Regions from separate parts of the Serratia plymuthica genome, predicted to be linked through region 2. Evidence: predicted binding sites of a transcription regulator. Region 2 holds the regulator's gene; each other region holds the start of a gene.

What was found. Region 2 encodes sigma-54, which starts transcription at its own class of promoters, with help from an activator protein. Its sites were predicted from a motif close to GTTGGCACANNTTTCGCTNT; they were not measured.
Positions count from the first base shown of each region.
Region 1: the regulator sigma-54 is predicted to act here: its motif matches at 6,942-6,961, upstream of glnA (glutamate--ammonia ligase).
Region 3: the regulator sigma-54 is predicted to act here: its motif matches at 5,763-5,782, upstream of glnK (P-II family nitrogen regulator).

Region 1 covers NZ_CP068771.1:3,567,516-3,577,295, forward strand. Annotated here, with positions in the region: gene yihI (Der GTPase-activating protein YihI) at 419-967, shown strand; gene hemN (oxygen-independent coproporphyrinogen III oxidase) at 1,150-2,523, shown strand; gene JK621_RS16635 (YshB family small membrane protein) at 2,559-2,681, opposite strand; gene glnG (nitrogen regulation protein NR(I)) at 2,795-4,207, opposite strand; gene glnL (nitrogen regulation protein NR(II)) at 4,216-5,265, opposite strand; gene glnA (glutamate--ammonia ligase) at 5,453-6,862, opposite strand; gene typA (ribosome-dependent GTPase TypA) at 7,233-9,056, shown strand; gene yihX (glucose-1-phosphatase) at 9,227-9,780, shown strand, end outside.
Region 2 covers NZ_CP068771.1:4,058,852-4,068,631, reverse strand. Annotated here, with positions in the region: gene mlaD (outer membrane lipid asymmetry maintenance protein MlaD) at 1-149, opposite strand, end outside; gene mlaE (lipid asymmetry maintenance ABC transporter permease subunit MlaE) at 154-936, opposite strand; gene mlaF (phospholipid ABC transporter ATP-binding protein MlaF) at 941-1,756, opposite strand; gene JK621_RS19005 (calcium/sodium antiporter) at 2,070-3,047, shown strand; gene kdsD (arabinose-5-phosphate isomerase KdsD) at 3,064-4,050, shown strand; gene kdsC (3-deoxy-manno-octulosonate-8-phosphatase KdsC) at 4,068-4,622, shown strand; gene lptC (LPS export ABC transporter periplasmic protein LptC) at 4,619-5,197, shown strand; gene lptA (lipopolysaccharide ABC transporter substrate-binding protein LptA) at 5,166-5,705, shown strand; gene lptB (LPS export ABC transporter ATP-binding protein) at 5,712-6,437, shown strand; gene rpoN (RNA polymerase factor sigma-54) at 6,488-7,921, shown strand; gene hpf (ribosome hibernation promoting factor) at 7,945-8,232, shown strand; gene ptsN (PTS IIA-like nitrogen regulatory protein PtsN) at 8,498-8,959, shown strand; gene rapZ (RNase adapter RapZ) at 9,090-9,780, shown strand, end outside.
Region 3 covers NZ_CP068771.1:873,692-883,471, reverse strand. Annotated here, with positions in the region: gene JK621_RS04160 (right-handed parallel beta-helix repeat-containing protein) at 1-1,664, shown strand, start outside; RNA gene ffs (signal recognition particle sRNA small type) at 1,744-1,840, opposite strand; gene JK621_RS04150 (MGMT family protein) at 1,999-2,313, shown strand; gene JK621_RS04145 (YbaY family lipoprotein) at 2,379-2,870, opposite strand; gene tesB (acyl-CoA thioesterase II) at 3,101-3,964, shown strand; gene amtB (ammonium transporter AmtB) at 4,051-5,337, opposite strand; gene glnK (P-II family nitrogen regulator) at 5,374-5,712, opposite strand; gene JK621_RS04125 (SmdB family multidrug efflux ABC transporter permease/ATP-binding protein) at 6,012-7,790, opposite strand; gene JK621_RS04120 (SmdA family multidrug ABC transporter permease/ATP-binding protein) at 7,783-9,558, opposite strand; gene JK621_RS04115 (Lrp/AsnC family transcriptional regulator) at 9,653-9,780, opposite strand, start outside.

The DNA of each region.
Region 1 (9,780 bases), 490 kb from region 2:
GGGAAGGGTGACAAATCTCAGGGAGCGCACGGGAAGTGCCATGAGTGCCAGGATGACCTCAGCAGGAATGCCTTGTTTGCACCTGAATGTGTGAACAACACAAGGATGGTGAAGTTATTGCAATTAGGATGCCCGCAGGAAGCGCACTCAGGAAGAGTGGATGCGAACGGATTGCGCCATGGACGATTTCCCTTTCAGGATGAAGGACGTAGTAGCAGGGAGTGCGTTTATAGCAGAGGGAAAAACCAGGATGTTGAGTGTACGCATGGAGCGCGTGGCAGGAATATCCTTCGAAAGAGGGTGAGAAATAGGCGGCAGGTTTAACCTGCCGCCTTTTTTCTTTGTCCGCTTTCTGCTAGATTCCGCCGCAATCGTATAGCATCTCTATACTGAATCTACATACCTAAGAGCGTACGCTATGAACCAGCCATCAAAAGCACCTCGCGCCCCACGCAGCAGCGCGGCGACGTCGAAATCGAAAAAGAAAAGCCGTGTGGAGCTCGATCAGGAAGCCCGTGAACGCAAGCGCCTGAAAAAACGCCGTGGTCTCGCTTCCGGTTCTCGCACCCAGGTTGAGTCTGCAAATCAGAAAAACAAGTCCGAGGCGCAGGTCAAAGATCCGCGTATTGGCAGCAAAGTGCCGGTAGCGCTGGTGGCGGAAGCTAAACCAAAAGCCAAACCTCAGCCTAAGCCGAAGGCCGCAGCCAAACCGCGCCTGTCGCCGGAAGAAGAGCTGGCGAAGCTGGAAAATGATGAGCGTTTGGATGCATTGCTGGATCGTATCGACGACGGCGCGACACTGAACGCCGAAGATCAGGCTTACGTTGACCAGACGCTGGATCGCATCGATGCGCTGATGGAGCAATTGGGCATTGAGCTGGGCGACGACGAAGACGATGAAAAAGAAGAAAAGCAGGAAGACATCCTGAAACTGCTGAAAAGCGGTAACCCGAAAGACGTATTTTAACGTGCCATGTGGCCGATCCTGGTAATAGCCCTACTCTTGATGTGTTATCTGCTGTGGTTATTCGGTAAACTATGGCGGCTGTCCAAACGCAAAACGCGTTTTCGCAGCGCTTCCGCGGCCAGACAGCGTAGACAACTGCCCATTTCCCGGCCCGGTAGGAAAAAATATCGGAAGGAGTGAGCATGTCAGAGCAGGCAATTGTCTGGGATCTGGCCCTGATCCAGAAATATAACTATTCAGGGCCGCGTTATACCTCATACCCCACGGCGCTGGAGTTTAACCAGGGTTACGACGAAGCGGCGTTTCAACGCGCCGCAGCTCGTTATCCTGAGCGTCCGTTGTCACTGTATGTGCATATTCCGTTCTGCCATAAACTCTGTTATTTCTGCGGCTGCAACAAGCTGGTAACGCGTCAGACGCATAAGGCTGATGAGTATCTGGCGGCGCTGGCGCGTGAAATCGCCCAGCGCGCCCCGTTATTTTCCGGGCGTAAGGTCGGCCAGATGCACTGGGGCGGCGGTACTCCTACCTACCTCAGTAAGTCGCAAATCAGCAGATTGACGGCGATGCTGCGGCAACACTTTGATTTCTTGCCCGATGCGGAAATGTCGATCGAGGTCGATCCGCGTGAGATTGAACTGGACGTACTCGATCATTTACGCAGCGAAGGTTTCAACCGCCTGAGCATGGGGGTGCAGGACTTCAATAAAGAGGTTCAGCGGCTGGTTAATCGCGAGCAGGATGAAGAATTTATCTTTGCCCTGATCGCCCGCGCGAAGGCGCTGGGATTTAACTCCACCAATATCGATCTTATTTACGGGCTGCCAAAACAGACGCCGGAGAGTTTTGCTTTCACCCTGGAGCGGGTGGCGGAGCTAAGCCCGGACCGTCTCAGCGTGTTCAACTATGCGCATTTGCCGAGTCTGTTCGCGGCACAGCGCAAGATCAAGGACGCCGACTTGCCAAGCGCACGGCAGAAACTGGATATCCTGCAGCAGACCATCGCTTCTCTGACTGAGGCCGGTTACCAGTTTATCGGCATGGATCACTTTGCTCGCCCGGAAGATGAGCTGGCGGTGGCCCAGCGCGAAGGTAAACTGCACCGCAATTTTCAGGGCTACACCACCCAGGGCGACAGCGATCTGTTGGGGTTGGGCGTTTCCGCCATCAGCATGTTAGGCGACAGCTATGCGCAGAACCAGAAAGAGCTGAAGGCTTATTACGGCAGCGTCGAGGCGCAGGGCAATGCGCTGTGGCGCGGCTTGACCATGACGGAAGACGATTGCTTGCGGCGTGAAGTGATTAAAACGCTGATCTGCAATTTCCAGTTGGGTTATCGCGCGATAGAACAGCAGTTCGCCATCGACTTCGCCGCTTACTTTGCCGAAGACCTGCAGTTGCTTACGCCGTTTGAACGCGATGGGCTGGTGGAGCGTGATGAACAAGGCATTCGCGTAACCCCGCGCGGTCGTTTGCTGATCCGCAATATTTGCATGTGCTTTGATCTCTATCTGCGTCAGCAGGCGCGTACTCAGCAGTTCTCGCGGGTGATTTGATGCATAAAAAAACGGCCGCTGATGCGGCCGTTTTTTCAGCTGAAGAAATTAATCAGTGCTGCGCACAGCACCGCGGCAACGGCTGCCTGCGGCGTGTGGCTGGCGGAAGAGCCAAGCTCTGCGCCTTGGGAAATAAATACGATGAATGAATCCAACATCCTGAGCCTCCAGAGTGTGCGACCCGATCATACTGCGGCCATGCAGGCTGTAAAGCCTGGGGTAGCCGTTTTTTTGTGCGCTTGATTGTGTTTTTTATAATCAATGACGCAAACTATTCCATTCCCAGCTCTTTCAATTTCCGCGTTAAGGTATTGCGGCCCCAGCCTAGTAGCCGGGCGGCTTCTTGCTTATGCCCTTGGGTATGACGTAGCGCAGTGGTGAGCAGTGTACGCTCCATCTCCGGTTGTGCTTCCGACAAGAGGTTTTGATGACCGGAACGCAGGGCGCGATCGGCCCACTGCGCCAGCAGCGTAGCCCAGCTGTCCGGCAGGCTGTGGCCGGCGACTTCCGGCGCGGAGGTTTCAAACAGCTCGCTCGGCAGATCCTGGATCAGCACTTCCTGTCCGGCGGCCATCACGGTCAGCCAGCGACAGGTATTTTCCAACTGACGCACGTTCCCTGGCCATGGCAGGCGGGTCAGTGCGGTTTCGGTTTCCGGATGCAGATTCTTTGCTTCAACGCCCAGCTCTTTTGCCGCTACCTGCAGGAAGTAGCGCGCCAGACGCGGGATATCCTCACGGCGCTCGCGCAGAGGGGGCAGGTGCACGCGGATCACATTCAGGCGGTGGAACAAGTCCTCGCGGAATTTGCCTTCCTGGACCCGCAACTCCAGATTCTGGTGCGTGGCGGCGATGATACGCACGTCCACCTTCACCGGCGCATAACCGCCGACCCGGTAGAATTGACCGTCTGCCAGTACGCGCAGCAAGCGGGTTTGAACGTCCAGCGGCATATCGCCGATTTCGTCCAGGAACAGCGTGCCGCCGTCGGCCTGCTCAAAACGGCCCTGGCGGATCTGATTGGCGCCGGTAAAGGCACCTTTCTCATGGCCGAACAGTTCGGATTCGATCAGGTCTTTGGGGATCGCCGCCATGTTCAGCGCGATAAAAGGCGATTTGGCGCGCGGGCTGTGGCGATGCAAGGCATGGGCCACCAACTCTTTACCTGTCCCTGATTCGCCGTTGATCAGCACGCTGATCGACGAACGCGACAGGCGGCCGATGATGCGGAAAACATCCTGCATTGCCGGCGCTTCGCCGATGATGTCCGCCGCCGGATCGCTGGCAGGCTGGCTGCGCGCCGGCTGTTGCTGTTCCTGATAATGGCTGATGGCGCGTTCTACCAGCGCCACCGCTTCATCGATATCAAAGGGTTTGGGCAGATAATCGAACGCCCCTTGTTGGTAGGCGCTGACGGCGGCGTCCAGATCCGAATGCGCGGTCATTATGATGACCGGCAACATTGGGTGGCGCTGTTTGATCTGCTTGAGTAACGCTAAACCATCCATACCCGGCATGCGGATGTCAGACAGCAACACGTCGGGAGTTTGCGTGGCCAATGCTTCCAGCACTGCATTGCCACTGTCGAAGGTGGCGCAGCTCACACCCGCTCCAGTGAGCGCGCGTTCAAGCACCCAGCGGATGGAGCTATCGTCATCGACGATCCAGACTATCCCTCGTTGCATAGAAAACCTCACTGGCGAATAGGCAGGTAAACCGAGAATTCGGTATGTCCTGGCCAACTGTTAAATTCAATTTTTCCGCAATGCTGATCGATAAGATTACGGGCGATGGATAAACCCAGGCCGGTACCGCCTTCGCGGCCGCTGACCATCGGGTAGAACAGGGTGTCCTGTAACTGCGCCGGTACGCCGGGGCCGTCATCTTCTATATCGATACGTGCCGCCAATCGGTAGCGAGTGCCGTGCAGGGTTATCTGGAACGCGGTGCGGGTGCGCAGCGTGATAGTGCCACCTTCAGCGCCCAGCGCCTGCAAGGCATTGCGGGTAATGTTCAGTAATACCTGTTCGATCTGGTCCGGATCGTGCGCCATTTCCGGCAGGCTGGGGTCGTAGTCGCGCACCAGCGTCACGTTGTCCGGTTTCTCCAGCGACACCAGTTGGCATACTCGTTCCGCCACCTGATGAATACTCTGGGTAATGTGCTGGCCTGGCCGTTGCGGCCCCAGCAAACGATCGACCAGGTTGCGCAGGCGGTCGGCCTGTTCAATGATGACTTTGGTGTATTCGGTCAGCGCCGGGTCGGGGAGTGCCTTGGCCAGCAATTGTGCTGCGCCGCGCAGGCCGCCAAGCGGATTTTTGATTTCGTGCGCCAGGCCTCGTACCAGATCGCGGGCCGCCACTTGCTGGGCGTGTTGCAATTGTTCCTGGCTCAGACGGCGTTGATTATCCATTGGCGCCAGCTCAACCAGAATAAAGCCTTCAGGCAGCGCCTGAGCGGTCAGGGAGAGGATATGCGCACGGCCGTCAACCACCAGGGTTACTTCGCTATCGGTAAAGCCCTGGCCGGCACGCAGGCTCTCACGCATCAGATCGACGTTCAGTGAGAAATAGCCTAGCAGGTCGGGTAGGGGTGTACCGAAAAGTTTACGGGAACTTTGCGCCAGCAGTTGTTGTGCCGCCGGGTTGGCATAATGAACCGCCAGATCATCATCCAACAGCAGGATGCTGTTGATGAGAGAATTGAGGATCTGCCCAGCATCGGGCAGCTTGCCAGTTGCCATACAGCAGACTCCTGCACCTTTTTAGTGCATCTATGCTACCCCATCCGTGATGCGTGCGGTATGGAATAGTTTTGCAGAAAATACGGTGGAGAAAAAAACCCATCCGAAGATGGGCTGAAAGTTTCCACGGCAACAAAAAAACGACAACTAAAATGTGGTGCGCCATCCGCAGATGGCGCGGTAAGGCTTAAACGCTGTAGTACAGTTCGAACTCAACCGGATGCGGCGTCATGCGAACGCGGTCCATTTCTTCTTTACGCAGGTCGATGTAAGCGTCGATTGCGTCGTCGGTGAATACGCCACCACGGGTCAGGAACTCGCGGTCTTCGCTCAGTGCAGCCAGCGCTTCGTCCAGGGAACCTGCAACTTTTGGAATTTCAGCTTCTTCTTCCGGCGGCAGGTCATACAGGTTTTTGTCCATCGCATCGCCAGGGTGGATTTTGTTGATCACGCCATCCAGGCCTGCCATCAGCAGAGCCGCGAAGCACAGGTATGGGTTAGCCGCTGGATCCGGGAAACGGGCTTCGATACGGCGCGCTTTCGGGCTGGCAACTACCGGGATACGGATGGAAGCGGAACGGTTACGGGCTGAGTAAGCCAGCATGACCGGCGCTTCGTAGCCTGGGACCAGACGCTTGTAAGAGTTGGTGGTCGGGTTGGCCAGGGCATTGATAGCTTTAGCGTGCTTGATGATACCGCCGATGTAGAACAGGGCAGTTTCAGACAGGCCGCCGTATTTGTCGCCTGCGAACAGGTTAGTGCCGTTCTTGGACAGCGACATGTGGCAGTGCATACCTGAGCCGTTATCACCGAACATAGGTTTCGGCATGAAGGTCGCGGTTTTGCCAAATGCGTGAGCCACGTTGTGAACCACGTATTTGTAGATTTGGATTTCGTCGGCTTTCTTGGTCATGGTGTTGAAGCGGGTTGCCACTTCGTTCTGACCCGCGGTTGCCACTTCGTGGTGGTGCGCTTCGACCACCAGACCCATTTCTTCCATGGTCAGACACATGGTAGAACGGATGTCCTGTGAAGAGTCGACCGGAGGAACCGGGAAGTAACCGCCTTTTACTGCCGGACGGTGGCCTTTGTTGCCGCCATCGTATTTGGTGCCGGAGTTCCATGCGCCTTCGACATCGTCGATAGCTACGTGAGAACCACGGATGCTGCTGCCGAAACGGATATCGTCGAACAGGAAGAACTCAGGCTCTGGCCCGAACAGCACGGTGTCCGCGATGCCTGAAGCGCGCAGGAAGTCTTCCGCACGTTTGGAAATGGAGCGCGGGTCACGGTCGTAGCCCTGCATGGTGCCTGGCTCGAGAATATCGCAGCGAATAATCAGGGTGGATTCTTCGAAGAACGGATCCAGCACCGCAGTGCTGGCGTCTGGCATCAGCACCATGTCAGATTCGTTGATGCCTTTCCAACCGCCGATCGAGGAGCCGTCAAACATTTTACCTTCTTCGAAGAAGTCGGCATTCACCTGATGAGCAGGGATGGTGACGTGTTGTTCTTTACCCTTGGTGTCAGTGAAACGCAGGTCTACGAATTTCACTTCATGCTCATTCAGCATCGTCAAAACGTGTTCAGCGGACATACTTAACTCTCCCGGATTTATCATTGTCGTCGTCGTGGAACGAATCTGTGGAACTGGCTGTTTTTGCCTTGAATAGACTAAAGCGAAAACTGTGCCAACTTTGCAAAAGCGCTTTAATCGCCTTTCTGCGCGGGTTTTGCACAGAATCAGTATGCACCATTAGTGATGCATTGCACTTAATTGGTGCAATTAACGCAGCGTGGGGCACTGTAATGGTGCAAAAGTGCACCAACTGCTGCTTTTTGCACCGTGAAAGGGATCACAAACTGACCTGTACACAGTTGTTTATAAGAGACTGTTGTGATCTTGTTTAGTACCTCGCTTAATACGTGTACAATAGCGCGCTATTTCTAATGCCTGAGGCAAAGCTGTGATCGAAAATTTGCGTAACATCGCCATTATTGCCCACGTTGACCATGGTAAAACCACCCTGGTTGATAAGCTGCTGCAACAATCCGGTACTTTCGGAGAGCGTGTAGAAGCCACCGAACGCGTAATGGACTCCAACGATTTGGAGAAAGAGCGTGGGATTACCATCCTCGCAAAAAACACCGCCATTAATTGGAAAGACTACCGCATCAACATCGTGGATACCCCAGGACACGCCGACTTCGGCGGCGAGGTTGAGCGTGTGATGTCAATGGTTGACTCGGTGCTGCTGGTTGTGGATGCAATGGATGGCCCAATGCCGCAAACCCGTTTCGTGACCAAAAAAGCCTTCGCTAATGGTCTGAAGCCGATCGTGGTAATCAACAAGGTTGACCGTCCGGGCGCACGTCCTGACTGGGTTGTTGATCAGGTCTTCGACCTGTTCGTTAACCTCGACGCGACCGATGAGCAACTCGACTTCCCAATCATCTATGCTTCTGCATTGATGGGTATCGCGGGCACCGACCACAACGAGATGGCGGAAGACATGACCCCGCTGTATCAGGCGATCGTAGACCACGTGTCTGCGCCGCAGGTTGAGCTTGAAGCGCCGTTCCAGATGCAGATCTCTCAGCTGGACTACAACAACTACGTTGGCGTTATCGGTATCGGCCGTATCAAGCGCGGTAAGGTCAAACCTAACCAGCAGATCACTATCATTGATAGCGAAGGCAAAACCCGTAACGGTAAAGTGGCTAAAGTTCTGACCCACATGGGCCTGGAACGTATCGAAGCTGCCGTGGCTGAAGCTGGCGACATCATCGCTATCACCGGTCTGGGCGAGTTGAACATCTCCGACACCATCTGCGACACCAACGCCGTTGAAGCGCTGCCTGCACTGTCTGTTGATGAGCCGACCGTAACCATGTACTTCAACGTCAACACCTCTCCGTTCTGTGGTAAAGAAGGCAAGTACGTGACTTCACGTCAGATCCTCGACCGTCTGAACAAAGAGCTGGTGCACAACGTGGCACTGCGCGTTGAAGAAACCGAAGATGCTGACGCGTTCCGCGTATCGGGCCGTGGTGAACTTCACCTGTCGGTTCTGATCGAAAACATGCGTCGTGAAGGCTTCGAGCTGGCGGTTTCCCGTCCTAAAGTTATCAACCGTAAAATCGATGGCCGCATGCAAGAGCCGTTCGAGAACGTGACGCTGGATATCGAAGAACAGCACCAGGGTTCAGTCATGCAAGCCATGGGTGAGCGCAAAGGTGACGTTAAGGACATGATCCCTGACGGCAAAGGCCGTATTCGCCTGGATTACCTGATCCCTGCGCGTGGCCTGATCGGCTTCCGTACCGAGTTCATGACCATGACTTCCGGTACCGGTCTGCTGTACTCCACTTTCAGCCACTACGATGATGTGCGCCAGGGCGAAATCGGCCAGCGTCAGAACGGCGTGCTGATCTCCAACGGCCAGGGTAAAGCGGTAGCGTTCGCCCTGTTCGGTCTGCAAGATCGCGGCAAGCTGTTCCTGGGCCACGGTGCGGAAGTGTATGAAGGCCAGATCATCGGTATTCACTCACGTTCCAACGACCTGACCGTAAACTGCCTGACCGGTAAGAAGCTGACCAACATGCGTGCTTCCGGTACTGACGAAGCCACGACTCTGGTTCCGGCTATCAAGATGACTCTGGAGCAAGCTCTGGAATTCATCGATGATGACGAACTGGTAGAAGTAACGCCAACGTCCGTACGTATTCGTAAACGTCACCTGACGGAAAACGATCGTAAGCGTGCCAGCCGCGGTCCTAAAGACGCTTAATCGCTGATTTAGTGTTCCATGCTTAGGGCGCAGTTCATTCTTGCGCCCTGAGTTTTTTCCTCTGCCTTTCCCCATTTCTGCCATGCGCTATGCGCTTTTCCCGTTGCTCTCTGTTCAGCTCCTTCTTTTCCCGCTACAGTGAAATCTCACCGGCCCATCAGGAGAGGACTATGCTGTATATCTTTGATTTAGGTAATGTGATTGTCGATATCGATTTCAAACGTGTACTGGGTGTATGGAGCAATTTGAGTGGCACGCCGCTGGCGGTATTGTCCGAGCGTTTCGCCATGGGCGAGTTGTTCCAGCAGCATGAGCGCGGTGAAATCAGCGACGAAGATTTTGCCGAACGGCTGAGTGATGAAATGGGCGTCGCCCTCAGTTTTGAACAGTTCGCCACTGGCTGGCAGGCGGTGTTTGTCGCCCTGCGCCCAGAGGTGATCGACATCATGAAACGTCTGCGCAGCGAAGGTCATCGGGTGGTAGTGTTGTCGAATACCAATCGTCTGCACTGCAACTACTGGCCACAGCACTATCCCGAAGTGGCCGAGGCCGCCGATCATCTGTATCTGTCTCAGGATATCGGCATGCGCAAGCCGGACGCCAACATCTATTTGCACGTTTTAAACGCCGAAAATACGTCGCCGGAAGACGCCGTGTTCTTTGACGATCATCCCGACAACGTCGCCGCTGCACAGGTGCTGGGCATCAAAACGGTACACGTGAC
Region 2 (9,780 bases):
CCGATATTATCGAAGGTCGCATAGATGCGGTACGTCGGCTCGTTACCGATAGACTTAATGTTTGCTACCTGCAGGCAGAGAAAGATGATGGCGCACAGCGCAATCAGCATAAACGCCCCAACCCAAATTTCACTCTTCTTCGTTTGCATCGAATCAATTCCCAAACATCAGTGCTGTCAGCACGAAATCCAATCCCAACACCGCCAGTGACGAATGTACCACGGTACGCGTCGTTGCCCGGCTAATCCCTTCAGAGGTCGGCACCGCATCATACCCATTGAAAATGGCAATCCAGGTCACTGTGATGGCGAATACCACACTCTTGAGCAGGCAGTTGAGCAAGTCTTTTCTCCACTCCACTGCGCCCTGCATCGCCGACCAGAAGAAGCCGCTGTCGATGCCCTTCCAATCCACGCCGACGATCGAACCGCCCCAGATGCCCACGGCAACGAAGATAATCGTCAGCAGAGGCATACTGATCAAACCGGCCCAAAAGCGCGGCGCAACAATCCGCCGCAGCGGATCGACGGCCATCATTTCCAGGCTGGAAATTTGTTCGGTCGCCTTCATCAGGCCGATTTCTGCCGTCAACGCGGAACCGGCGCGGCCGGCAAACAGCAGCGCAGTGACCACCGGCCCCAGCTCACGCAGCAGCGACAACGCCACCATCATGCCCAGGCTGGCCTCGGCGCTGTAAGTGGTCAGTACCAGATAACCTTGCAACCCCAGCACCATGCCGATAAACAGCCCGGAAACCATGATGATCAGCAACGATTGCACGCCCACGCTGTGCATTTGCTTTAGCAACAACGGCCACTGTTTACGCGGCTCCGGCCGCCCGACCAACGCGTTGAACAGCATCAACCCCGCGCGCCCAAAGCTGGCGCTGGTATTGATGCCACGGCGCCCTAACGACGCTAACGCCTGTAATAACATGAGCTTATTTACTCCCTAAGCCTAACAACTCGGCCTGATAATCCCCGGCCGGATAACGGAACGGCACCGGCCCATCGGCAATACCATCCAGGAACTGGCGCACGCGCGCATCAGGATTGTTCTGTAATTGCGGCGTCGTCCCTTCGGCAATCACCCGGTGATCGGCGACGATATACGCGTAGTCGGCGATGCTCAGCACTTCCGGCACGTCGTGCGAAACCACGATGCAGGTGATGCCCAGCGCATGGTTCAGCTCATCGATCAGCTTCACCAACACGCCCATGGTGATCGGATCCTGACCGACGAAAGGTTCGTCGAACATGATCAGTTCCGGGTCGAGCGCGATCGCCCGCGCCAACGCGGCGCGGCGCGCCATGCCGCCGGACAGTTCGTTGGGCATCAGCTCAGCCGCGCCGCGCAATCCGACAGCTTCCAGCTTCATCATCACCGTGCTGCGCAAAATCGGTTCCGGCAAACGGCTGTGCTCACGCAGCGGATAGGCCACGTTTTCAAACACCGTAAGATCGGTGAACAGCGCGCCGGACTGGAACAGCATGCTCATTTTCTTGCGGGCTTCATACAACTGATGACGGGACAACGCGGGAATGTTATCGCCGTCGAACCAAATCTCGCCGCGGTCCGGTGCCAGTTGGCCGCCAATCAGGCGCAGCAGTGTGGTTTTACCAATACCGGACGGCCCCATGATCGCGGTGACCTTGCCACGGGGAACCGTCAGGTTGATGTCTTCGAATATCAGTCGATCGCCGCGCGAGAAACTCATGTCGCGCACTTCGACCAGATTCTCTGCATTTTGGTGCATGTTAATCGATCCTTTACGGCTCATTTTTGCCAAATCTACCCACGATGTTAAAGCAACGGACGCAACGCGTCTCATCTTTACAAAAACTTACCGGTATTTCGCTACCAATGGTGCGCTAAGGCCGTACCTGATTTTACTTTTACGCGCCACCCGGTCAAAATTGCGCATATAACGAAAAAAACGAATCTGTTCATATATTAGCCGGGAAAACCCGTTGCTGCGGCTTTAGCCTGCACAACGGAGGGCAAAGCAAGATAGCCGAATTTCGGCTTTTAACCAACGAACCGGGATGATACCCAACAAAGGACCCTGCATGTTTCTCGCGATAGCTTTACTCATCGTTGGTTTATTTTTACTGGTGTATGGCGCAGACCGCTTAGTTTACGGTGCTGCGGTGATTTCCCGTTCGCTTGGCGTGCCGCCGTTAATCATCGGCATGACCATCGTCGGTATCGGCACTTCGCTGCCGGAGCTGTTCGTGTCGACCACCGCCGCGCTGAATGGGCAGATAGATATGGCCGTGGGGAACGTATTAGGTTCCAACATTGCGAATATATTATTGATCCTTGGCGTGGCTGCGCTGATTCACCCGCTGGCGGCGCGATCCGAGGTGCTGCGCCGCGAACTGCCGCTGATGTTGGCGGTCACAGTATTGTGCGGTTTCGTATTGATGGACGGCACCCTGAGCCGCCTGGATGGTGTGGTGCTGTTGGCCGCCGCCGCCGCCTTTATTTTATTGATGCTGAAAATCGCCCGGCTGGCGCAGCGCGAAGGCAGCGACAGCCTGACCGTAGAGCAAATCGCCGAGCTGCCGCAAGACAGCAGCAACACCGTAGCGGTGCTGTGGCTGGTGCTGGCGTTCATCATTCTGCCGTTATCGTCCAAAATGGTGGTCGATAACGCCACGGTGATTGCGCACTATTTCGGCATGAGTGAACTGGTGGTCGGTTTGACCCTCATCGCCATCGGCACCAGCCTGCCGGAGTTGGCCACGTCCATCGCCGGGGCACTAAAGGGCGAGGATGATATGGCGATTGGTAATATCATCGGCTCCAATATTTTCAACACGGTGATCGTGCTGGGCGTTCCCGCACTGTTGTCGCCGGGCAGCGTCGACCCTGCCGCCTTCCACCGCGATTATTGGGTCATGCTGGCGGTCAGCATTGTGCTCAGCGCGCTGTGCATCGGGCGAAAACATCGCATCGGTCATCTGGCGGGCGCTCTGTTATTATGTGGCTTTATTGCGTATCTTGCGGTGCTGTTTTTTAACCCTTTCAGTACTTTCGGCTAAACCGACGGGAATGAACATGTCGAACATTCAGTTGCAACCGGGCTTTGATTTTCAACAGGCAGGCAAAGAAGTGCTGCAGATTGAGCGTGACGGGCTGGCCCAGCTCGATCGGTACATCAATGCAGACTTTACCCGCGCCTGCGAATTGATCGCCGGCTGCTGCGGTAAAGTGGTGGTGATGGGCATGGGTAAATCCGGGCACATCGGTTGCAAGATTGCCGCCACCTTCGCCAGCACCGGCACGCCATCCTTCTTTGTTCACCCGGCGGAGGCCAGCCACGGCGATCTTGGCATGGTGACGGCGCAAGATATCGTGCTCGCCATTTCCAACTCCGGCGAGTCCAATGAGATCCAGGCGCTCATCCCGGTCCTGAAGCGCCAGCAAATCCCGCTGATCTGCATGACCAACAATCCGGAAAGCTCGATGGGCAAAGCGGCGGATATTCACCTGTGCATCAAAGTGCCGCAGGAAGCCTGCCCGCTCGGCCTGGCGCCAACCACCAGCACCACCGCCACCCTGGTGATGGGCGATGCGCTGGCAGTGGCGTTGCTGAAAGCCCGCGGTTTCACGCCGGAAGATTTTGCGCTGTCGCACCCCGGCGGCGCCCTGGGCCGCAGGTTGCTGCTGCGCGTTTGCGACATCATGCACAGCGGCGAGGAAATCCCGCACGTCAGCGCCGATGCATCGCTGCGCGACGCGTTGCTGGAAATCACGCGCAAAAACCTGGGCATGACGGTCATCTGCGACGATCTGATGAAAATCGCCGGCATCTTTACCGATGGCGACCTGCGGCGGATATTTGATATGGGCATCAACCTCAACGAAGCCCGGATCGTCGATGTCATGACGCTCGGCGGCGTGCGGGTTCGCCCGAACCTGCTGGCGGTCGATGCGTTGAACCTGATGCAGCAGCGCCATATCACCGCGCTGCTGGTTGCCGATGGCGACCAATTGCTGGGTGTGGTACATATGCATGACATGCTGCGCGCCGGCGTCGTTTAATTAAGGAATAGAACTCAATGAGTCTGGTTGAAACCTGCTACGGGCCTGTAGAACAAGACGTCATGGCGCGTGCCGGCAAAATCCGCCTGCTGATTTGCGATGTCGACGGCGTGCTGTCAGACGGCCTGATTTTTATGGGCAACAACGGCGAAGAATTAAAAGCGTTCAACGTGCGCGACGGTTACGGCATTCGCTGCCTGAAAACATCGGATATCGACGTGGCGATTATCACCGGACGTTCAGCCAAATTGCTGGAAGATCGGGCGAAAACCCTCGGCATCACCCATCTGTATCAGGGGCAGTCCGATAAGCTTTTGGCCTTCCGCGAACTGTTGGATACACTGTCGTTAAACGCCGATCAGGTGGCCTATATCGGTGATGATCTGATCGACTGGCCGGTGATGGCTCAGGTTGGCCTGGCGGTCGCCGTGGCGGATGCGCATCCGTTGCTGACGCCAAGAGCCCACTACGTCACCCGCATTGCAGGTGGCCGCGGCGCGGTGCGCGAACTGTGCGACATCATTCTTTTGGCACAGAATAAGCTGGAGGACGCCAAAGGGCTGTCGATATGAGCAAAACCAAACTTTGGATCACCCTCTTTCTGGCGGTGATCGTCCTGGCGCTGATTGGCTGGAACATGACTGATTTCAGTGATGATGCGGTTCCGGGCCCCGTCAATGATCAGGACCCGACTTATCAGAGCCAGCACACGGTCACCATAGTGTACAATCCGGCCGGGAAGTTGAGTTACAAGCTGGTGGCGGAAGACGTGAAGTATTATACCACCGATGAATTAAGCTGGTTTACCCAGCCGGTGATGACGCTGTTTGATGAAAACGCGGTGGCCACCTGGTCAGTTCGCGCCGATCGCGCCAAACTGACTAAAGATCGAATGCTGTATCTTTACGGCCACGTTGAGGTGAACAGCCTGACCACCACCTCACAGCTGGAAAAAATTAAAACGGACAATGCTCAGGTGAATCTGGTGACCCAAGATGTCGCTTCGGATGATGAAGTGACCCTCTACGGGACAAACTTTACCTCTAACGGCATGAAAATGCGTGGGAACCTGCGGGCCAAAACCGCTGAGCTGATTGATAAGGTTAAGACCAACTATGAAATTCAGAACCAAAAAACAACGCCGTAATCTGTTGATCGGAAGCCTCATTTTGGCCGCCAGCGCACCCGCATGGGCGCTGAAATCTGACTCCAACCAACCGGTAAGCATCGACTCGCTGAAACAGTCTCTGGATATGCAGAGCAACGTCAGCACCTTTACCGATAACGTGGTGATCAAGCAAGGCACCATCGACATCAAGGCGGATAAAGTGGTCGTTACCCGCCCAGGCGGCGATCAGAACAAAACCTATATCGAAGCCTTTGGCAATCCGGTCACCTTCTACCAGATGCAAGACAGCGGCAAGCCGGTAAAAGGCCATGCGCAGAAGGTCCGTTACGACGTGGCGTCGCAGTTGGTGACCCTGACCGGGAACGCCTATCTGGAGCAACTCGACAGCAACGTGAAGGGCGATCGCATCACCTACCTGGTGCAACAGCAGCAAATGCAGGCGTTCAGCGATAAAGGCAAACGCGTGACTACGGTTCTGGTACCGTCGCAGTTGCAAGACAAAAACGGGCAAAAGAAGAGTAACTAATCACTTATGGCTACACTCATCGCAGAAAACCTGGCGAAAGCCTACAAAGGCCGTAAAGTTGTTGAAGACGTCAGCCTGAAAGTGAAATCCGGCGAGATCGTCGGCCTGCTGGGGCCAAACGGCGCCGGCAAGACCACCACCTTTTACATGGTGGTCGGCATCGTCCAGCGTGATGCCGGGCGTATCGTGATTGACGAAGAAGATATCAGCCTGCTGCCGCTGCACGCCCGTGCGCGTCGCGGCATCGGTTATTTGCCGCAGGAAGCGTCGATCTTCCGTCGTCTGAGCGTGTATGACAACCTGATGGCCGTCCTGGAGATCCGCGAGGATCTCAGCAGCGAGCAGCGTGCAGACCGTGCGGTTGAGCTGATGGAAGAGTTCCATATCTCCCATCTGCGCGACAACCTGGGTCAGGCGCTGTCCGGTGGCGAACGCCGCCGCGTGGAGATCGCCCGTGCGCTGGCGGCTAACCCGAAATTCATCCTGCTGGATGAGCCTTTCGCCGGGGTTGATCCCATTTCCGTTATCGACATTAAAAAAATTATCGAGCACTTGCGTGACAGCGGCCTGGGCGTGCTGATCACCGACCATAACGTGCGCGAAACGCTGGACGTGTGCGAACGCGCCTATATCGTCAGCCAGGGCAAACTGATCGCTCACGGCACGCCGGATGCCATTTTGGCTGATGAGCAGGTGAAACGCGTTTATCTGGGCGAAGAATTCCGCCTCTGAGTGCCGGCGCGTCCTGATGGACGACTGTTAACGGAAGTAGACTGAAGATTATGAAGCAAGGTTTGCAACTCAGGCTCAGCCAACAACTGGCCATGACCCCCCAGCTCCAGCAGGCTATCCGCCTGCTGCAGTTGTCCACGCTTGAGCTCCAGCAGGAGATACAGCTGGCGTTAGAGAGCAATCCCCTGCTTGAGCAGACCGATCTGCACGAAGAAATCGACGCTAAAGAGACGACCGAGACCGAAGGGCTGGATACCCGCGAGGCGCTGGAACAAAAGGACATGCCCGAAGAACTGCCGCTGGACGCCACCTGGGACGAAATCTACACCGCAGGCACGCCGTCCGGCACCGGTACCGATTACAGCGATGATGAGTTGCCGGTCTATCAGGGCGAAACCACCCAGACGCTGCAGGATTACCTGATGTGGCAGGTGGATCTCACGCCATTCTCTGATACCGATGTCGCCATTGCCACCTCGATAGTCGACGCCGTCGATGACACCGGTTATCTCACCGTGCCGCTGGAAGATATTCTGGAGAGCCTGGGTGACGAGAATGTGACAATGGACGAAGTCGAAGCGGTTTTGAAGCGCGTGCAGCGTTTTGATCCGGTTGGCGTCGCCGCGCGCGATCTGCGCGACTGTTTGCTGATCCAGCTTTCCCAGTACGCAAAAGATACGCCCTACCTGGCTGAAGCGAGCCTGATCATCAGCGAACATCTGGCTCTGTTGGCCAATCACGACTTTCGCAGCCTGATGCGAACAACGCGGCTAAAAGAAGATACACTGAAAGAAGCGATGCTGCTGATCCAGTCTCTTGATCCGCGCCCGGGCCAGTCGATCAACACCGGCGAGTCAGAATACGTGATCCCGGACGTGCTGGTACGCAAGGTGCAGGACAGTTGGACGGTAGAGCTCAACGCCGACAGCATTCCGCGGCTGAAGATCAACCAGCAGTACGCCGCCATGGGCAGCAGCGCGCGCAACGACAGTGACGGCCAGTATATCCGCAGTAATCTGCAGGAAGCGAAATGGCTGATCAAGAGCCTGGAAAGCCGTAACGATACCTTGCTAAAAGTCACGCGCTGCATCGTCGAACAGCAACAAGCTTTTTTTGAACAGGGTGCCGAATTTATGAAGCCCATGGTGCTGGCGGATATCGCCCTGGCCGTGGAGATGCATGAATCGACAATTTCACGCGTCACCACGCAGAAGTTTCTGCACAGTCCGCGCGGCATTTTCGAGTTGAAATATTTCTTCTCCAGCCATGTGAATACCGACAGCGGGGGCGAAGCCTCTTCTACGGCGATCCGTGCTTTGGTGAAGAAATTGATTGCGGCGGAAAACCCCGCTAAACCGCTCAGCGACAGCAAGCTGGCCACCCTGCTCTCCGATCAGGGGATCATCGTGGCGCGGCGTACCGTCGCCAAGTACCGAGAGTCTTTGTCCATCCCGCCGTCCAACCAGCGTAAACAGTTGGTTTGACCTCAATAGAGAAGGAAGACACTATGCAGCTCAACATTACCGGACACCACATCGAAATCACCGAACCATTGCGCGAGTTCGTGAATACCAAGTTCGCCAAGCTCGAACAGTATTTTGACCGCATAAATCAGGTGTATGTCGTGCTTAGCGTGGAAAAAGTGCAGCAGATTGCGGAAGCGACGGTGCACGTGAATGGAGGCGAGTTGCATGCCACCTCGGAAGACGAGAACATGTATGCCGCAATTGACACCCTGATCGACAAACTGGCGCGTCAATTGAACAAACATAAAGACAAATTAAAACAACACTGACACTCTGATTCTCTTTCCGTCAGGGCACTGCTCAACGCAGTTTCAGCTATCGGCGCGTTCCCCGCCAGGGCAACGCGCCGAACGGTGATCAGGGTTAAAACAGGCGAAAGCCATCTTTTCAGGCGTCATTGACGCAGGCAGTTCGGTCACGGCCAGCGCGCAGAACCCCGAGCGTACACGCAAGTACGTGAGGCGTTCGAGCACTGCCCGGGGCCAAAACGACCCGTAAAACAGCCTGATAAGCATGGCTTTAAGTGAAGATGAGATGAACAACGAATATATGCAATTAAGCTCGGTGTTAAACATCGAGTGCACCAAAAGCTCGGTACACTGCACCAGCAAGAAACGGGCTTTGGAAATTATCAGCGAACTGGCTGCAAAACAGCTCAACCTGCCGTCGCAGGTGGTGTTTGACGCGGTTCTCACCCGGGAGCGCATGGGTAGTACCGGTATCGGCAACGGTATCGCCATTCCCCATGGCAAACTGGAAGAGGACACACTGCGGGCCGTTGGCGTGTTTATCCGTCTAGACCAACCTATTGCCTTTGACGCCATTGACAACCAGCCGGTCGATTTGCTGTTCGCCTTGCTGGTGCCCGCCGACCAATGTAAAACCCATTTGCATACCCTGTCGCTGGTCGCCAAGCGCCTGGCCGACAAAACTGTATGCCGTCGCCTGCGCTCGGCGCAAAGCGACGAAGAGCTTTACCAGATCATCACCGAGTAACGCCCGACTGGCGTGACTTCCAGCCGGGATAACGATACTGTTTAGCTACGATGGGTTCCGGCTCAGGCCGGAGTAATAAAGTTTCTAACGGTGGCGATAAACGCCACTGAGATGCCAGGGGAGTTGCCACATGGTGCTGATGATTGTCAGCGGCCGTTCCGGTTCAGGGAAATCCGTCGCCTTGCGGGCGCTGGAAGACATGGGTTTTTACTGCGTTGATAACCTGCCCGTGGTACTGCTGCCGCAGCTTGCCAACACGCTGGCGGAACGCAACATCTCCGCAGCGGTAAGCATCGACGTGCGTAACATGCCGGAATCGCCGGAAGTGTTCGAATATGCGATGACCCAATTGCCGGACTGCTTTTCTCCGCAATTGCTGTTCCTCGACGCCGACCGTAATACCCTGATTCGCCGCTACAGCGATACCCGCCGCCTGCATCCGCTCTCCACCAAGAACCTGTCGCTGGAAAGCGCGATCGATGAAGAGAGCGATCTGCTTGAGCCGTTGCGCTCAAGGGCCGACCTGCTCATCGACACGTCGGAAATGTCGGTGCATGAGCTGGCCGAAATGCTGCGTACCCGCCTGCTGGGTAAACGCGAGCGTGAACTGACCATGGTGTTCGAATCCTTCGGCTTTAAGCACGGCATCCCGATCGACGCCGATTACGTATTCGACGTACGCTTCCTGCCGAACCCGCACTGGGACCCGAAACTGCGCCCGATGACCGGCCTGGATAAACCGGTCGCCTCGTTCCTCGATCGTCACACTGAAGTGCACAACTTTATCTACCAGACGCGCAGCTATCTGGAACAGTGGCTGC
Region 3 (9,780 bases), 2.3 Mb from region 2:
TCAGAAATCTCACTATAAACGCGTTAGGTTTTAATGGTTCATGGGGTGAAAATGGCAACTGGAGCGGTGGCCGAGATAAAGCCAGACATTTACTAGGAGTAACAATGTCGGAGGGCGAACTAAGAATAACCGATTGCCGATTCTCTAACTCCAGATATATGATGGCCAGCATCTGGCGCGGGAAAACGGCGATCGTTACCGGTTGCCAGTTTGATCGTAGCGTTGCGGATGGTATCAGGCTAATTAACTTCAAACGAGTCATTGTCGCCAATAATAACTTTGCATTTATTAATGATGATTGCATTGCGGTTCACGTTACCGATGATACCAATCCTGCTGTTATCGATCATTCTATCTGTATCAGTAACAACACGATCACCGACAGTCAGGGCATCTGTGCGCTGGGTGCTAAAAACACCGTGATAGAAGGCAATACCTTGGTCAGGCCTCATGCTCGAGCTATCGCTGTCGGCATGGATACGCCGGCGATCAGCGGTGCAGCACAGGAAGGTTCCCAGGTTCCAATGAACATAATTATAAAAGGGAATACAATCAGTGATGTTTTCCGTGGGAAAGTGTTTGCACCTGACACTGGAAATATACAACAGTACATTTATATTGGCGGTATTAACCTTCATACAGGTTCAGAAGTCATTCCGGGCAAGCCGATTAATGGGGAAATCACACCTATTGAACCTTATCTCTATAAATCAAACCTGGATGTCAATAAACGCATCTATCCGGGTGCATTTTCAATAACCATTACTGAAAACATATTAACCAGAACATTGCCGGCCAGCGCTACATCAGAAAATAACAATTCCGATTTTTTTTACGCTGACTATGGTTATGACTACCGGTATGCCAGAAATGGACCTGTATCACCAAAAATACTGCATTCCGATCTAAATTGTAATGGTATATATGTCACCGGCACACTGACCAATCTATTAATCAGTGGTAACCAATTAACGAACATGAACACAAGTATAAGCGTCGCCGTTACCGGTTCATTGAGTTTAAACTCTGATTCATGGAACATTAAAATCTCAAACAATATTCTCCATGGCTTTTATGAAAAAGGGATTTATCTAAACTCAAAAATGGCAGTGGAGATACAAAACTGTATATTCAATGGAGATCCCTACTTCAAAAAAAGCAACAGATCAGCAAATGGCCGCTGGGTAGCAGGGACTGGCGCAGAACACACCTGTATCCACAACAATAATACCGGAAACTCTGTTGTCCATGCAGCGGGTAACCTGTTTAAAAATGCAGCTTCAATTAGTCAGGGAAGCGCATTTATTTGGGGGACAGATAATAAAATGATGTGCCTGCCCGCATTTTCCGGCGGAGAGGCGATGAATCAGGGGATTATGAATTTCCCATCTGGCTGGTTTTCATCTGTGGGCGTGATTATTCCTACGGACTGCGATCCATCCTCAGAAAACTTTGATGCAATCAAAAGTGTGCCGGGAACCAGCGGAGTATCAATCCCATCATCTGGGATCTACTATCGCGGATTTTATCGCCGAAATCTGGTTCTTTCGCCTAACACCGCCAATGGCCAGAGCTACTACGTACGAGGATGGTTGAGGGTGACAAATGGTGAAAACCATGTTTTAGGCACTGACTGGATTGAAGATCGGATCGCCATTCCGTAAAGCGTGCGACGGACAGAAAACGGCATAGTATCGCCAAATGAGGTCGGTAGCTTTTACAGGAGGCTGAAATTGGTGGAGGCCCTGCCAGCTACATCCCGGCACACACGTCACCTGCTACGGCTGCTTCCTTCCGGATCTGACCGAGTTCACAAGTTAGTGTTGCGGGAGAACCAACAGGGCCCCCATTGACGGCTTCTATGACTGCGAAGCGGTGGGCATTATCGGCGATGACCAGCCAAATAGCAAGCCAACCGGGGTCAACCGCTGTTTTCTTACCCACCCTGGCTGTGGCACACTTCTATCCTTGGCTTTTTGCCGCAGCAGGAAAACATAAATGGAACCAGAAGACGCCACATTCAGCCAGCGCGTGTTCCACGTGGTAGCCGCCATTCCCTATGGCAAGGTCACGACCTATGGCGAGGTAGCGCGGCTGGCTGGCTCACCGCGTGCCGCACGTCAGGTCGGCGGCGTATTGAGGCGCCTGCCGGAGGGCAGCAGCCTGCCCTGGCACCGGGTGATTAACCGTCACGGCCAGATTTCGCAGCAGGGAGAGGACTTTCAACGCCAGCGCCAGGCGCTGTTGGGTGAGGGGATCATCTTTGGTGCGCACAGTACGGTCGACCTGCTGATTTACGGCTGGCGCTGGTAGCAACAAAACAGCCTTTGGCCGGAGCGCAAAGGCTGTTGATCTCTAACTGTTTCAAGATTGCCGGTTTACGGCATCGCGGTTGGCATCGCCTGAACCGGCATGCCCTGCACCGGAACCAACTGCAGGTCGGCACGGGTGCCGTTGCGGGTCACTACTTCCTGGATAGTGTCGGTAATAAAGGTCATCCGACCGTTTACCGTAATGGCCGCGCTCAGAATGATACGCGCGTTGGGCTGAATATCAGCCGGGTTGTAAGGCAGTACAAAATTAAACGGCGCCTGCTTGCCTTCAGTGCGCACCGCGCGCTGGGCAATCACTTTCGACGGCGCATCCGACAATGAAGCATCAGAGAGCGTAACCGTCAGTACGGCATCCGGTGGCAGCGCAATGCGCTGGCGAATGTTAACCGAACCAGTTACCGCCGGGCCCTGAATCTGCGTTTGCGCAATCGCTGGGTTTCCCGCTGCCGGTACAGGCATTTTTGCGCTCTTTTGAGCACAACCCGCCAGGGTGATCGTCAATACTGCTGCTCCACCTACGATTTGCCAGAGTTTCATGGATCGGTCTCCTTTTTTATTATCAATGCCTTGGTGGCTTTAACCACCTCACTCATTAAACTTAGCACAAAATACTGAAAAATCCATTTAGCACTGCCTGTTAACCACTTAGCCTTCTAATAACGCTCAGTATTCAGGCAATTTTCCCTGTGCTTTAACGCAACATATTGACGTCTTGCCGTGATATTCCGCACACTGCGCAAAATGATTATTAAAAGGGTAGTAACTTTATGAGCCAGGCACTGCAAAACCTCCTCGATCTGCTGGATCTGGAGAAAATCGAAGAAGGGTTATTCCGCGGACAAAGTGAAGATCTGGGTCTGCGTCAGGTATTCGGCGGTCAGGTGGTCGGCCAGGCGCTGTATGCCGCCAAACAAACGGTGCCGGCAGAGCGCAGCGTGCACTCGTTCCACAGCTACTTCTTGCGCCCAGGCGACAGCAGCAAGCCGATTATTTATGACGTAGAAATCCTGCGAGATGGCAATAGCTTCAGTGCCCGTCGCGTCAGCGCCATTCAGCACGGCAAACCGATCTTCTACATGACCGCCTCTTTCCAAAGCCCGGAAGCGGGGTTTGAGCACCAGAACACCATGCCGGACGTACCGCCGCCAGAAGGCTTGATGTCCGAATCCGACATTGCCCAGAAGCTGGCGCATATGTTGCCGGAGAAGGTTCGTGAAAAGTTTATCGGCCAGAAGCCGATTGAGATGCGCCCGGTCAAGTTCCATAACCCGCTGAAAGGCACGGTGGAAGAACCGCATCGCTACGTGTGGTTCCGCGCCAACGGTACCATGCCGGACGATCAGCGTATCCATCAATATCTGCTGGGCTATGCGTCAGATTTCAACTTCCTGCCGACGGCACTGCAACCGCACGGCGTCGGTTTCCTTGAGCCGGGCATGCAGGTGGCGACCATCGATCATTCGATGTGGTTCCACCGGCCGTTCCGCATGGATGACTGGTTGCTGTACGTAGTGGAAAGCTCCTCCGCCTCTGGCGCACGCGGCTTTGTGCGCGGCCAGTTCTACACCCGAGACGGCGTGCTGGTCGCCACTACGGTGCAAGAAGGCGTAATTCGCCAGCGCGAAGCTTAAAAACAAAAAAAGGGCGATGTCACCATCGCCCTTTTCGCATCATCATTATTTTTCGAGTTATTTAGCGCACTGCCCTTCTTCAAGGCTTATTGGTTGTAGGCACTCTCGCCATGGCTGTTGACGTCCAGACCTTCGCGTTCCTGCTCTTCCGGTACGCGCAGACCGACGATGGCGCCCGCCACTTTAAAGGCGATAAAAGCAGCCACACCGGACCAGACCAGGGTGATCGCCACGCTCATCAATTGGATCAACACTTGATGGCCCATGGTAACGCCTTCTGCGTACCCGGTACCGCCCAATGAGGCAGAAGTGAACACGCCGGTCAGCAGACAGCCGACGATGCCGCACACGCCATGTACGCCAAACACGTCACAGGTATCATCCACATTCAGCCATTTCTTCAGCGTGACCACGCCCCACAGGCCGGCAACGCCGCCCACCAGGCCGATAATCAGCCCCCCGCCGATACCCACGGTGCCCGCAGCCGGCGTGATGGCGACCAGCCCGGCGATCATGCCTGAGCAGGCTCCCAGCAGCGAAGGTTTGCCGCGCACAATCCACTCGGCAAAGGTCCAGGAGAGGATCGCACCGGCGGTAGCAACCACGGTGTTCAGGAACGCCAGTGCCGCAATGCCGTTAGCCGCGCTGGCGGAACCGGCGTTGAAACCAAACCAGCCGACATACAGGATTGAAGCGCCGGTAAACACCATCGGCAGGTTATGCGGCTTGAAAGCTTCTTTGCCGAAACCGGCACGTTTGCCCAACAGGTAGGCGCCAATCAGCCCGGCGCTTGCCGCGTTGATGTGTACTACGGTGCCGCCGGCAAAATCCAGCGCGCCGTCAGCGGCCAGAAAACCGCCGCCCCATACCATGTGTGCAATCGGCAAGTAGGAAATGGTGAACCAGATGGCCGCAAAAATCACTACCGCAGAGAAGCGGATACGCTCGGCAAAACCACCCACCACCAGCGCAACGGTAATACAGGCAAAGGAGGCCTGGAATGCCACGTGGATCATCTGGCTAAAGGTGCCGGTGACGCTATCGATGCCAATGCCTTTCAGCATCGCCGTCTGGAATCCGCCGAAGAACGCATTGCCCTCGCTGAACGCCAGGCTGTAGCCATAAAGCACCCACAGCACGCACACCATTGCGAAGGTGACCGTGACCTGAGTCAACATGGAGAGCACGTTCTTGGAACGCAACAAACCACCGTAAAACAGAGCTACGCCCGGCAAGGTCATGAACAGCACCAAAGCGGTGCAAATCATCATGAACGCATTGTCAGCCTTGTCTGCGACCGCCGGAGCGGCCAGGGCCAAAGAAGGAACCATGGTTACCGTACTCAGGCCCAACATGGATAAAAGTTTTTTCATTATCAATCCATCCCCATTACTTTACTGAGCCTGTGATTACAGTGCTGCTTCGTCTGTTTCGCCGGTGCGAATGCGAATGACACGTTGCAATTCGGCAACGAAAATTTTGCCGTCACCGATTTTGCCGGTGTAGGCCGCTTTACTAATGACATCAACCACTTCGTCCAACTGATCGTCGGCGATAGCAATGTCGATTTTGACTTTAGGTAAGAAGTTGACGCTGTATTCCGCTCCGCGATAGAGCTCAGCATGTCCCTTCTGGCGACCAAACCCTTTCACTTCGGTCACGGTCAGCCCCTGAATACCTACAGAGGATAGGGCTTCACGCACGTCCTCCAGCTTGAATGGTTTAATCACCACGGTAACCAGCTTCATATTGCCCCTCCACGAATTAAGCCCAAACTCACCCTTGGTACGAGTCTTATAAAGCAAAGGCTATGCCACAAATGGTTTTGTACGTGAATTCAGCAAATTAACCGGCGGGGCGGCGATGCGATGTGTGGCATTGACCCGGCAACCTGCTCTCACACAGAGAACCGGTCAAATATTGCGCACTATTTTGGTGCGTGACGCGTCGAAAAAGTGCAGAGAAAGGGATTTGAAAAGAATAAATGCCTGTTTGTGGTGCGTGGCGGGAAAAAGAAAGGGCCGGTTTTGGTGACCGGCCCCCGGGATTATGCGATTTGCGTTTCTTCGCGGGTGGCGGCGGCCAGCTCCTCGCCCACCAGTTGCAGTTGATACATCTGGTAGTAACGCCCCTGCTGCGCCAGCAGTTGCTGATGATTGCCCTGCTCGACTGCCTGACCACGGTGCAACACCAGAATCGAGTCGGCATCGACAATGGTCGACAAGCGGTGAGCGATCACCACCAACGTGGTGTGTTCACGGATCAAACGCAGCGCGCGCTGGATCGCCTGTTCGGTTCCGGAGTCAATGTTGGCGGTCGCCTCGTCGAGGATCAGGATCTGCGGCGCCTGCACCAGTACCCTGGCCATTGCCAGCAGCTGTTTCTGGCCCACCGACAGGTTGTTGCCCTGCTCGCCCAGGCGGGTATGGATGCCCTGCGGGAAGGCACGTACCAGCTCAGCCAACTGCACCGTTTCCAGCGCCTGCCACACCGCCTCTTCGCTGATGTTGCGCCCCAGAGTGACGTTGGCCAGCACAGATTCGGCGATCACCACCGGATCCTGTTGCACCATCGCCACGCCCTGGCGCAGCGTACGGTGCGACAGATCGGACAAGGGGCGCCCATCAAGACGCACTTGGCCTTCGTTGACCGGGTAATAGCCCATCAGCAGGTTAGCCAGCGTGCTCTTGCCGCTGCCGGTATGGCCGACCAGCGCCACGAAACCGCGCGAAGGCACCGACAGCGAAATATGTTGCAGCACCTTTTTATCTTCGCGGTAAGCGAAGCTCAGGTTGTCGATCTCGATACGCCCGCTTTCCAGCGGACGATCGTCGGCACCGTAGCTCTGCTGGCTGCGGTCCATCAGCTCGAAAATGCGCTCGCCGGCCACCACCGCCTGTTGCAGAATCGACTGCTGCGACGTCAGTTCAATCAATGGCTCATTCAGGCGCCCCAGGTAATTGATAAAGGCATACAGCACGCCGACGCCTATCGACCCTTCGCCGCTGAAACCGAACAGCATCAGCAGGCCGCACAGCACCAGCGCCGAAAACAGGCTGAGCAGCGGCCGCAGCAGAAAACCGTCCAGACGCAGCGTCTGCATGCGTGCGGAATAGTGTGAACGGCTGGCTGCGCTCATGCGCTCGCCAAAGCGGATCTGCTGACGGAACTGCTGGATCACGCCCATGCCGTTGATCACTTCATTAAAACCGTCGTTGATGTCCGCCAGATAGCCGCGCATCCGGCGTACGACCGGCGTGCTGTAATACTGATAAATGCCCATCACCACAAATACCGCCGGGAAGATGCAAATCGCCACCAGCGCCATGCGCCAGTCGAGGCTAAACATCGCCACCAGCATGGCACCAATCAACGCGGCGCTTTTCAGCACGGTGGAAACCACCATCACGTACAGATCTTTAATCACTTCGGTGTCGTTGGTCACCCGCGAGATTAACTGCCCGACCGGTTGCGTATCGAAGGCGCTGAGCGGCTGACGCAGTGCGGCGTCCATCACGTCGGTGCGCAGACGCTGAACCACCCCCACCGCAGCCTGATTGAACAACAGCGCCTGAAAATAGTGCAGCGCCGCCGCCAACAGCTCCAGCAAAATGTAAGCCGCCGCCAGCCCGCAGACGATCATTAACGGCAATTGGCCCCTGGCGACGTAATTATCGATAAAGTAACTGACCAGAATTGGCCCGGCGACTTCCGCCGCCGCAGCTACCCACAGCATCAACACTGCCAGCCCCAGCGGTTTACGGTAAGGCGAGCCATAAGCCAGCAGCCGTTTCAGCGTCGGCCACAGCTTTTGCATTTTATTCATTGGCTACTCTCTCCTCGCCGACTTGCGGAGCTTCATCCAGCGCCGCCTCCAGTTGCTGATAGCGATACATATCGCGATACCAGCCGGGCTGATCCGCCAGTGAGGCATGCTGGCCACGTTGCGCCACGCTACCGTGCTGTATCACCAGGATCTCGCTGGCTTCGGTCAACGCCGAAAGCCGGTGCGCACTGATAATCACCGTCCGGTTCTGCCCCCAACTGCGTAAATTGTGCAGGATCTGGTGTTCAGTACGGCCATCCACCGCCGAGAGCGCGTCGTCGAGGATCAGGATCTCCGCATCCAGCAGCAGAGCACGCGCAATGGAAATACGCTGCTTCTGCCCGCCGGAGAGCATGACGCCACGCTCACCCACTTCGGTTTCATAGCCCTGCGGCAATCGCAAGATATCGTCGTGCACGCTGGCCAGGCGAGCCGCGCGCTCAATCTGATCCTGCGTCGCTCCCGGCTTGCCCAGCGCGATATTGTTGGCAACGCTATCCGAAAACAGGAACGGCGTCTGGCTGACCACGGACAGCCTCGAGCGCCAATCGTCAAGCTTCACCTGGGTCAGCGGCATCCCCTGATAACTAATCTGGCCATCGTCAATATCAAACTGACGCTGGATCAACGACAGCAGCGTCGACTTCCCGGCACCGGTTGGCCCGCACAGCCCGAGCATCTGCCCCGGCTCCAGTTTCAGCGCCACGTCGTGCAGCGCCGCGTGTGAATTTCCCGGGTAATGGAACGCCCGGATATCGACCTTCAGACTGCCTCGCCCGGCCGGCAACGGGTTCTCGCCGTCCGTCACCGCCGGCGCTTCCTCCAGCAGGCTGCGAATACGGCCATAGGCTGCGCTGCCGCGCTCCACGATGTTGAACATCCAGGCCAGCGCCAGCATCGGCCAAATCATCAGGCCAAGGTACATCACGAAGCTGGTCAGTTGGCCAAGCGTCAGCGAACCGTTGACCACCATCCAGCTGCCGCCGCCGATCGCCAGCAGATTGGAAGCGCCGATGGCGATATAAATAGTCGGATCAAAACGGGCGTCTATCCGCGCCACATGCATGTTTTTGGCGCCGGTTTGGGCGGCGACTTCCGCAAACTGATTGGACTGATGATCTTCCAGGCCGAATGCCTTGATCATGCGGATGCTGGTCATGCTTTCCTGAGCCTGATCGTTCAGACTGGAGAACGCTGCCTGCGCCGATTTAAAGCGCTGATGCAACTGGTCGCCGTAGTACTTAATCACAATCGCCATGATCGGCATCGGGATCAGCGACAGCAGGGTCAGTTGCCAGCTGATTTGGGTGCTCATCACCACCAGCACCGCCAACCCCATCACCAGTGAATCCACCAGCGTCAGCACCCCTTCACCGGCGGCGAAAACCACCCGATCCACGTCATTGGTGGCGCGTGCCATCAGATCACCGGTGCGGTGACGCAGATAAAAGGCCGGATTCTGCCGGCTGAGCTGGCGATAGAAGTTCTCGCGCAGTTCAACGGCGAGTTGATAAGAAGCACCAAACAGCAGCACCCGCCACACGTAGCGCAGCAGGTAAACAATCACGGCAGTACCGAGCATCAACCCCAGCCAGGCCATCAACACGCCGGCGGACATCTGTTGTTCGGTGACGCCGTCGACAATGATGCCCACCAGCTTGGGCGGCAACAATTGCAGTATGGCGATGACGATCAGCAGCACCACCGCCCCCAGGTAGCGGCGCCACTCGCGGCGGAAATACCAGCCGATTTGAGCAAATAATCTCACGCAGTTTTATTCCAGGATAATGTAGTCGATTTTACTCTCGCTCTGACTCAGCAGAGTAGAATACCACCGTTACTTTGCCAGTTCGGTGAACATTTCACTCGGGAACCGGCAGTGCGGTGGTGTATTTGATTTTTTCCATTGCGAAGCTGGAGGTGACGTCAATCAGCCCCGGCACGCCGTTCACCAGGCGCTTGTAAAAGCTGTCGTAACTCTTCATGTCCG